DNA from 2 places in the Staphylococcus gallinarum genome. Region 1 is predicted to be linked to the other one. Evidence: a T-box and tRNA genes for the amino acid it is inferred to sense, from the RefSeq annotation. Region 1 holds a T-box; the other holds one or more tRNA genes.

The links. A T-box is a leader RNA that pairs with one kind of tRNA and senses whether it is charged. The one in region 1 lies ahead of JN168_RS05930 (valine--tRNA ligase), so its partner is inferred to be a tRNA-Val.
Region 2: it has a tRNA-Val gene. The T-box ahead of JN168_RS05930 (valine--tRNA ligase) is inferred to sense a tRNA for this amino acid. The anticodon was not compared.

Annotation. Positions count from the first base shown of each region.
Region 1 covers NZ_CP069082.1:1,273,550-1,277,898, reverse strand. The annotation lists gene JN168_RS05930 (valine--tRNA ligase) at 1-2,376, opposite strand, end outside; T-box leader at 2,419-2,659, opposite strand; gene JN168_RS05925 (DNA-3-methyladenine glycosylase I) at 2,719-3,279, shown strand; gene JN168_RS05920 (MFS transporter) at 3,410-4,349, opposite strand, start outside.
Region 2 covers NZ_CP069082.1:1,072,033-1,076,381, reverse strand. The annotation lists tRNA gene JN168_RS05000 (tRNA-Cys) at 1-74, opposite strand; tRNA gene JN168_RS04995 (tRNA-Gln) at 83-154, opposite strand; tRNA gene JN168_RS04990 (tRNA-His) at 169-241, opposite strand; tRNA gene JN168_RS04985 (tRNA-Trp) at 244-317, opposite strand; tRNA gene JN168_RS04980 (tRNA-Tyr) at 330-413, opposite strand; tRNA gene JN168_RS04975 (tRNA-Thr) at 420-495, opposite strand; tRNA gene JN168_RS04970 (tRNA-Phe) at 509-581, opposite strand; tRNA gene JN168_RS04965 (tRNA-Asp) at 586-661, opposite strand; tRNA gene JN168_RS04960 (tRNA-Met) at 674-747, opposite strand; tRNA gene JN168_RS04955 (tRNA-Ser) at 758-850, opposite strand; tRNA gene JN168_RS04950 (tRNA-Ser) at 895-987, opposite strand; tRNA gene JN168_RS04945 (tRNA-Ile) at 998-1,071, opposite strand; tRNA gene JN168_RS04940 (tRNA-Met) at 1,098-1,171, opposite strand; tRNA gene JN168_RS04935 (tRNA-Ala) at 1,199-1,274, opposite strand; tRNA gene JN168_RS04930 (tRNA-Pro) at 1,291-1,364, opposite strand; tRNA gene JN168_RS04925 (tRNA-Arg) at 1,396-1,472, opposite strand; tRNA gene JN168_RS04920 (tRNA-Leu) at 1,486-1,574, opposite strand; tRNA gene JN168_RS04915 (tRNA-Gly) at 1,583-1,657, opposite strand; tRNA gene JN168_RS04910 (tRNA-Leu) at 1,661-1,742, opposite strand; tRNA gene JN168_RS04905 (tRNA-Lys) at 1,758-1,833, opposite strand; tRNA gene JN168_RS04900 (tRNA-Thr) at 1,842-1,917, opposite strand; tRNA gene JN168_RS04895 (tRNA-Val) at 1,927-2,002, opposite strand; rRNA gene rrf (5S ribosomal RNA) at 2,013-2,127, opposite strand; rRNA gene JN168_RS04885 (23S ribosomal RNA) at 2,206-4,349, opposite strand, start outside.

The DNA.
Region 1 (4,349 bases):
AATTGCCTTTTCAGGTATTTCAATTGAAGTTTCAATCGTTAGTTCGCTTGGATGGCAGAATCTGTCGATATAATTAGAGTTATTGACTAATGTTTCCTTTGTGTTTTCATTTTTTGCTTGAATAAAGATTGGAATAGCCTTTGATAACGGTGTATCTACTTCTAATCTAGATTGTCTTACAGATTTGATAATTTCAACAAGTTGTTGCATTGTTTCTTTACTGTCGTCAAAAATAAGTGATTCGTCAACTGTTGGCCATGCTGCATTGACAATTGTTTCACCATGATGTGGTAAGTTTTGCCAAATTTGTTCAGTAACAAATGGCATAAATGGATGTAGCATTCTCATTGTATTATCTAATACATAAGTTAATACTGATCTTGTCACTTGTTTTTGAGTTTCATCTTCACCGTTCATTGGTATTTTACTCATTTCAATATACCAATCACAGAATTCATCCCAAATAAAGTTATACAATGCACGCCCAACTTCACCAAATTCATATTTTTCACTAAGTTCTGTAACATTGGCAATTGTTTCGTTTAAGCGTGTTAAGATCCATTTATCTGCTAATGATAAATTGCCTGAAAGATCAACATCATCAACATTAAATGATTCACCTATATTCATGATACTAAATCTTGCTGCATTCCAAATTTTATTGATGAAATTCCAAACTGATTCAACCTTTTCCGTAGAATAACGTAAATCATGACCAGGTGATGAGCCTGTCGCTAAGAAATATCTCAAGCTATCAGCACCATATTCATCAATAACATCCATTGGATCAACGCCATTACCTAATGATTTACTCATCTTACGGCCGTCTTCAGCACGTACCAAGCCATGTAATAATACATCATTAAATGGTCTCTCACCTGTAAATTCTAAGCCTTGGAATATCATACGTGCGACCCAGAAGAAGATAATATCATACCCAGTAACCAATGCATTGGTTGGGAAGTAACGTTTGAAATCGTCAGCATCAACGTCTGGCCAACCTAAAGTTGAAAATGGCCATAAAGCACTTGAGAACCATGTATCTAATACATCAGCATCTTGTGTCCATTCTTCTGGATTGTCAGGAGCTTCTTCACCTACGTAAATTTCACCTGTTTCATTATGATACCATGCTGGAATTTGATGTCCCCACCATAATTGTCTAGAGATCGTCCAGTCTCTGATTTCTTCCATCCAACGGTTAAAAGTTTTTTCAAAACGTGCTGGTACAAAATCAATTCTATTATCAGTATCTTGATTATTTAATGCTTGCTCAGCTAAAGGTTTCATTTTTACAAACCATTGCGTTGATAGATAAGGTTCAACAACTGCACCAGAACGCTCAGAGTGACCTACTGAATGTTCATGCTCTTCAATTTTAATTACTAAGCCTTCTGCTTCCAAATCTTTAACTAATTGTTCACGACATTCAAAACGATCCATGCCTTCATATTTTCCAGCTTTATCGTTCATTTTACCAGATTCATCCATAACAATTATGCGTTCAAGATCATGTCGGTTACCTATCTCGAAGTCGTTTGGATCGTGTGCAGGCGTTACTTTCATTGCGCCACTACCAAAATCAATATCAACATATTCATCAGCTAATATTGGTAATTCTTTACCTATAATTGGTAGGATGACCTTTTTACCGATAACATCTTTATATCTATCATCATTCGGGTTTACAACAATTGCTGTATCACCAAGCATTGTTTCTGGTCTTGTTGTTGCAATTTCAATGTATCCTTCACCATCGGAATATGGATATTTAAAGTGATAGAATTTGCCTTGTACATCTTCGTGGATTACTTCGATGTCAGATAACGCAGTACGTGCAACTGGATCCCAATTGATAATATATTCGCCACGATAAATTAAGCCTTTATTGTACATATCAACGAATACTTTTTTAACAGCTTTACTTAAACCTTCATCTAAAGTGAATCTTTCTCTACTATAGTCTAAACCTAATCCTAATTTAGACCACTGGTTACGGATAAAGCTTGCGTATTCTTCTTTCCATTCCCAAGCTTTTTCAAGGAATTTTTCTCTACCTAAATCATGTCTAGATAAACCTTGTTCATTTAACTTCGCTTCAACTTTAGCTTGTGTTGCAATGCCTGCGTGGTCCATTCCTGGTAGATACAGTGTATCGTAACCTTGCATACGTTTCATACGTGTGATGATATCTTGTAATGTCGTATCCCATGCATGTCCTAAATGCAATTTACCCGTTACATTTGGTGGTGGAATAACGATTGTATATGTTTCCTTTGAATTATCTTCTGCAGCTTTAAAATATCCATTGTTTACCCATTGGTCATATCGTCCTGACTCAACTTCGCTCGGATTATATTTTGGTTTCATTTCCATTTGATAAAATCCTCCTTAAAATAAAAAATATCCGTCCTAATAATATAGGACGGATATTCCGTGGTACCACCTAAATTCATGAATCAAGTTATACTTAATCCATGCACTCATTATATGATTAACGCTCAAACACGCTTTAACCTAATCTACAAACGACAAACGCCGTATTTCAGTAAAAGTTCAATGTGGGCTACCTTCAATAAGTTAAACTATACACTTTCAGCTTACCGTGTACTCTCTGTCAAATCTAACTCTATTTACTCTTCCCAAAAGACAATATTTATTTCCTTAATTATAGTATAATGGATAGAGCAATAAGTCAATGCACTAGGGGGAAAATTTATGAATGAATGCGCTTTTGGCACAAAGGATCCAATTTACATACAATATCATGATGAAGTATGGGGACAACCGCTATACGATAGTCATGCATTATTCAAATTGTTAGCACTTGAATCTCAACATGCCGGTTTATCATGGCTAACTATTTTAAAGAAAAAAGAAGCATATGAAGCTGCTTTTCATAACTTTGATCCAGTAATCGTATCAAAGATGACATCTAAAGATATAGATAACCTTATGGACTTTCCAAATATCGTTCACCATCGTAAAAAATTAGAAGCTATTGTTGAGCAAGCTAAGGGTTTTTTGAAAATAGAAAATGAATTTGGTAATTTCAGTGATTTCTTATGGTCATATGTGGATCATCAACCTATTGATTTTAACTACAAACACAGTTCTGATCGTATTACTATAGACGATAGAGCAAGACAATTATCTAAGGATTTAAAGCGTTATGGCTTTAAGTTTTTAGGACCAGTCACTGTATTTTCATTTCTTGAAGCTGCGGGTTTGTATAATGCACATCTACAATCATGCCCTAATAACCCTAAATATCTATAATCAATTTAGCTATTAAACAAGATATGTAACAACCGTTTCTACAATATAATAAGTATACAATAAAGAGCAGACCCGAAATAAAATTTCAGGTCTGCTCTACTTAATTCTTGATAAACATTAACTATATTGATTATTTAACTTCTGATTTCCACCATAGTGAATCTTTTGGATTTTCTACGGCCATTTCAAATTCTTTCTCTGTAGCAACTGTTGGATAAGAACCTTTTAATGATTGTTTTGATGTATCTTTAAATAAGAACAATACAACCAATAAACCAATAATACTTACTGCTAATAAGTAAAACGCAGGTGCTAAGTTATTATTTGTAACATGTACTAACCAAGAAGCAACTAATGGTGTTGTTCCACCAAATATTGAAACGGCGATATTAAACGTCCATGATAATGTTCTATATCTCACATTTGTAAAAAATAATGTTGGCAATGTTCCTGGCATTGTTCCTTCATATACGGATAAGACAATTCCAATCATTAATAAACCAATAAATAAGAAACCTAAATTTCCGCCATTTAAAAATTGGAACGAAATGATTGAGAAGACAATACCTAAAATTAAACCAACGCTGATAATTTTCTTGTTACCACTCTTATCGCCTAAGCGACCAAACATAATAGCAAATGGTAACATAATAATTAGTACAACTGCTGTAATCGGTGTACTGATTGTATCTTTTATGCCGACAATTTCATCTAAGTATGAAGGCATATATCCTAGTAACATATAGTTTGTAATATTGAAGAAAGCAACAAATACTACACATAATAAAATGTCACGTTTATTTTCTTTAATGATTTGTAAGAAACCAGGTTCATCTTCTTGATGATTTGCTAAGTCATTTTCAAATATTGGCGATTCTTCTAAGTGTGATCTTAAGTATAAACCGAATAAACCAATTGGAATACTTACGAAAAATGGGATACGCCAACCCCAAGATTGCATACTTTCAGATGGAATCAACCAAAACATAATAGTGATTAATACCGAAGCAAAAATGTAACCAGATAAAGTACCTAATTCTAATCCACTTCCCAATCTAATACGTTTGTTA
Region 2 (4,349 bases), 200 kb from region 1:
TGGAGGCGGCAACCGGATTTGAACCGGTGATAAAGGTTTTGCAGACCTCTGCCTTACCACTTGGCTATGCCGCCAATACTAACTGGGCTAGCTGGATTCGAACCAGCGCGTGACGGAGTCAAAGTCCGTTGCCTTACCGCTTGGCTATAGCCCATTAATAATATTAAGGGCGGCTGATGGGAATCGAACCCACGAGTGTCGGAACCACAATCCGATGCGTTAACCACTTCGCCACAGCCGCCATGGCAGGGACAGTAGGAATCGAACCCACATCAAAGGTTTTGGAGACCTCTATTCTACCGTTGAACTATGTCCCTATAAAAAATAAATGGTGGAGGGGGGCAGATTCGAACTGCCGAACCCGAAGGAGCGGATTTACAGTCCGCCGCGTTTAGCCACTTCGCTACCCCTCCAAAAACTGGTGCCGGCCAGAGGACTTGAACCCCCAACCTACTGATTACAAGTCAGTTGCTCTACCAATTGAGCTAGGCCGGCTTGTATAATAAAATGGTTCAGGACAGAGTCGAACTGCCGACACATGGAGCTTCAATCCATTGCTCTACCAACTGAGCTACTGAACCATAATGGCGGTCCCGACGGGAATCGAACCCGCGATCTCCTGCGTGACAGGCAGGCGTGTTAACCGCTACACTACGGGACCAAAAAGATAAAATTGCGGGAGGCGGATTTGAACCACCGACCTTCGGGTTATGAGCCCGACGAGCTACCGAACTGCTCCATCCCGCGTTAATATTAATGGCGGAGGAAGAGGGATTCGAACCCCCGCGAGCCGTTAAGCTCCTGTCGGTTTTCAAGACCGATCCCTTCAGCCAGACTTGGGTATTCCTCCAAAAATATTAGGTAATAAATTATATTTAATTTTAATTTTAAAAATGGCGGAGGAAGAGGGATTCGAACCCCCGCGGGCCGTTAAGCCCCTGTCGGTTTTCAAGACCGATCCCTTCAGCCGGACTTGGGTATTCCTCCAAAAATTATATGGACCTTGCAGGACTCGAACCTGCGACCGAACGGTTATGAGCCGTTAGCTCTAACCAACTGAGCTAAAGGTCCTAAATATAATTTACAACTAATAATAGTGGCGGTGGAGGGGATCGAACCCCCGACCTCACGGGTATGAACCGTACGCTCTAGCCAGCTGAGCTACACCGCCGTTGTAATTTAGTTTCTTTAGTAAAAATGGTGGAGACTAGCGGGATCGAACCGCTGACCTCCTGCGTGCAAAGCAGGCGCTCTCCCATCTGAGCTAAGCCCCCATTATTCATTGGGTTATCGGGAAGACAGGATTCGAACCTGCGACCCCTTGGTCCCAAACCAAGTGCTCTACCAAGCTGAGCTACTTCCCGTTTATAATTGGGTGAAGTAATTATCTTTAAATGGCGCGCCTGATAGGAGTCGAACCCATAACCTCTTGATCCGTAGTCAAGCACTCTATCCAGTTGAGCTACAGGCGCTATTTAAAAAATATGGTGCCGAGGACCGGAATCGAACCGGTACGGTGATCTCTCACCGCAGGATTTTAAGTCCTGTGCGTCTGCCAGTTCCGCCACCCCGGCACATATAATGGAGCAGAAGACGGGATTCGAACCCGCGACCCCGACCTTGGCAAGGTCGTATTCTACCGCTGAACTACTTCTGCATATGCGGGTGAAGGGAGTCGAACCCCCACGCCGTAAGGCGCTAGATCCTAAGTCTAGTGCGTCTGCCAATTCCGCCACACCCGCGATATATGATTAAAATGGTGAGCCATAGAGGATTCGAACCTCTGACCCTCTGATTAAAAGTCAGATGCTCTACCAACTGAGCTAATGGCTCTTAAATAATGGTGCCGGCCAGAGGACTTGAACCCCCAACCTACTGATTACAAGTCAGTTGCTCTACCAATTGAGCTAGGCCGGCTTATTAAGATGGTGGAGGATGACGGGTTCGAACCGCCGACCCTCTGCTTGTAAGGCAGATGCTCTCCCAGCTGAGCTAATCCTCCGAATATAACTGCCTGGCAACGTCCTACTCTTGCGGAACGTAAGTCCGACTACCATCGGCGCTAAGGAGCTTAACTTCTGTGTTCGGCATGGGAACAGGTGTGACCTCCTTGCCATTGTCACCAGACAATGAAATGTATTAAATTATACATTCAAAACTAGATAGTAAGTAAAATATAATTACCAATCAAAACGGTTTATAAAATTGATTAAGTCTTCGATCGATTAGTATTCGTCAGCTCCACGTATCGCTACGCTTCCACCTCGAACCTATTAACCTCATCATCTTTGAGGGATCTTATAACCGAAGTTGGGAAATCTCATCTTGAGGGGGGCTTCATGCTTAGATGCTTTCAGCACTTATCCCGTCCATACATAGCTACCCAGCGATGCCGTTGGCACGACAACTGGTACACCAGAGGTATGTCCATCCCGGTCCTCTCGTACTAAGGACAGCTCCTCTCAAATTTCCTACGCCCACGACGGATAGGGACCGAACTGTCTCACGACGTTCTGAACCCAGCTCGCGTACCGCTTTAATGGGCGAACAGCCCAACCCTTGGGACCGACTACAGCCCCAGGATGCGATGAGCCGACATCGAGGTGCCAAACCTCCCCGTCGATGTGAACTCTTGGGGGAGATAAGCCTGTTATCCCCGGGGTAGCTTTTATCCGTTGAGCGATGGCCCTTCCATGCGGAACCACCGGATCACTAAGTCCGTCTTTCGACCCTGCTCGACTTGTAGGTCTCGCAGTCAAGCTTCCTTATGCCTTTACACTCTATGAATGATTTCCAACCATTCTGAGGAAACCTTTGAGCGCCTCCGTTACTCTTTAGGAGGCGACCGCCCCAGTCAAACTGCCCATCTGACACTGTCTCCCACCATGATAAATGGTGCGGGTTAGAAATCCAACACAGCGAGGGTAGTATCCCACCAACGCCTCCACGTAAGCTAGCGCTCACGTATCAACGGCTCCTACCTATCCTGTACAAGCTGTGACGAATTTCAATATCAGACTACAGTAAAGCTCCACGGGGTCTTTCCGTCCTGTCGCGGGTAACCTGCATCTTCACAGGTACTATGATTTCACCGAGTCTCTCGTTGAGACAGTGCCCAAATCGTTACGCCTTTCGTGCGGGTCGGAACTTACCCGACAAGGAATTTCGCTACCTTAGGACCGTTATAGTTACGGCCGCCGTTTACTGGGGCTTCGATTCGTAGCTTCGCAGAAGCTAACCACTCCTCTTAACCTTCCAGCACCGGGCAGGCGTCAGCCCCTATACATCACCTTACGGTTTAGCAGAGACCTGTGTTTTTGATAAACAGTCGCTTGGGCCTATTCACTGCGGCTCTCCTGGGCGTTAACCCTAAAGAGCACCCCTTCTCCCGAAGTTACGGGGTCATTTTGCCGAGTTCCTTAACGAGAGTTCGCTCGCTCACCTTAGAATTCTCATCTTGACTACCTGTGTCGGTTTGCGGTACGGGCACCACACTTCTAGCTAGAGGCTTTTCTTGGCAGTGTGAAATCAACGACTCGAGGAAACAATTTCCTCTCCCCATCACAACTTGACCTTAAGAGTACCGGATTTGCCTAATACTCAGTCTCATTGCTTGGACGTGCACTCCAACAGCACGCTTCGCCTATCCTACTGCGTCCCCCCATCGCTTAAAACGAATTATGGTGGTACAGGAATATCAACCTGTTATCCATCGCCTACGCCTGTCGGCCTCAGCTTAGGACCCGACTAACCCAGAGCGGACGAGCCTTCCTCTGGAAACCTTAGTCAATCGGTGGACGGGATTCTCACCCGTCTTTCGCTACTCACACCGGCATTCTCACTTCTAAGCGCTCCACATGTCCTTGCGATCATGCTTCAACGCCCTTAGAACGCTCTCCTACCATTGTCCTACGGACAATCCACAGCTTCGGTAATATGTTTAGCCCCGGTACATTTTCGGCGCAGTGTCACTCGACTAGTGAGCTATTACGCACTCTTTAAATGATGGCTGCTTCTAAGCCAACATCCTAGTTGTCTGGGCAACGCCACATCCTTTTCCACTTAACATATATTTTGGGACCTTAGCTGGTGGTCTGGGCTGTTTCCCTTTCGAACACGGACCTTATCACCCGCGTTCTGACTCCCAAGTTAAATTGATTGGCATTCGGAGTTTGTCTGAATTCGGTAACCCGAGAAGGGCCCCTCGTCCAAACAGTGCTCTACCTCCAATAATCATCACTTGAGGCTAGCCCTAAAGCTATTTCGGAGAGAACCAGCTATCTCCAGGTTCGATTGGAATTTCTCCGCTACCCACAACTCATCCGCTCACTTTTCAACGTAAGTCGGTT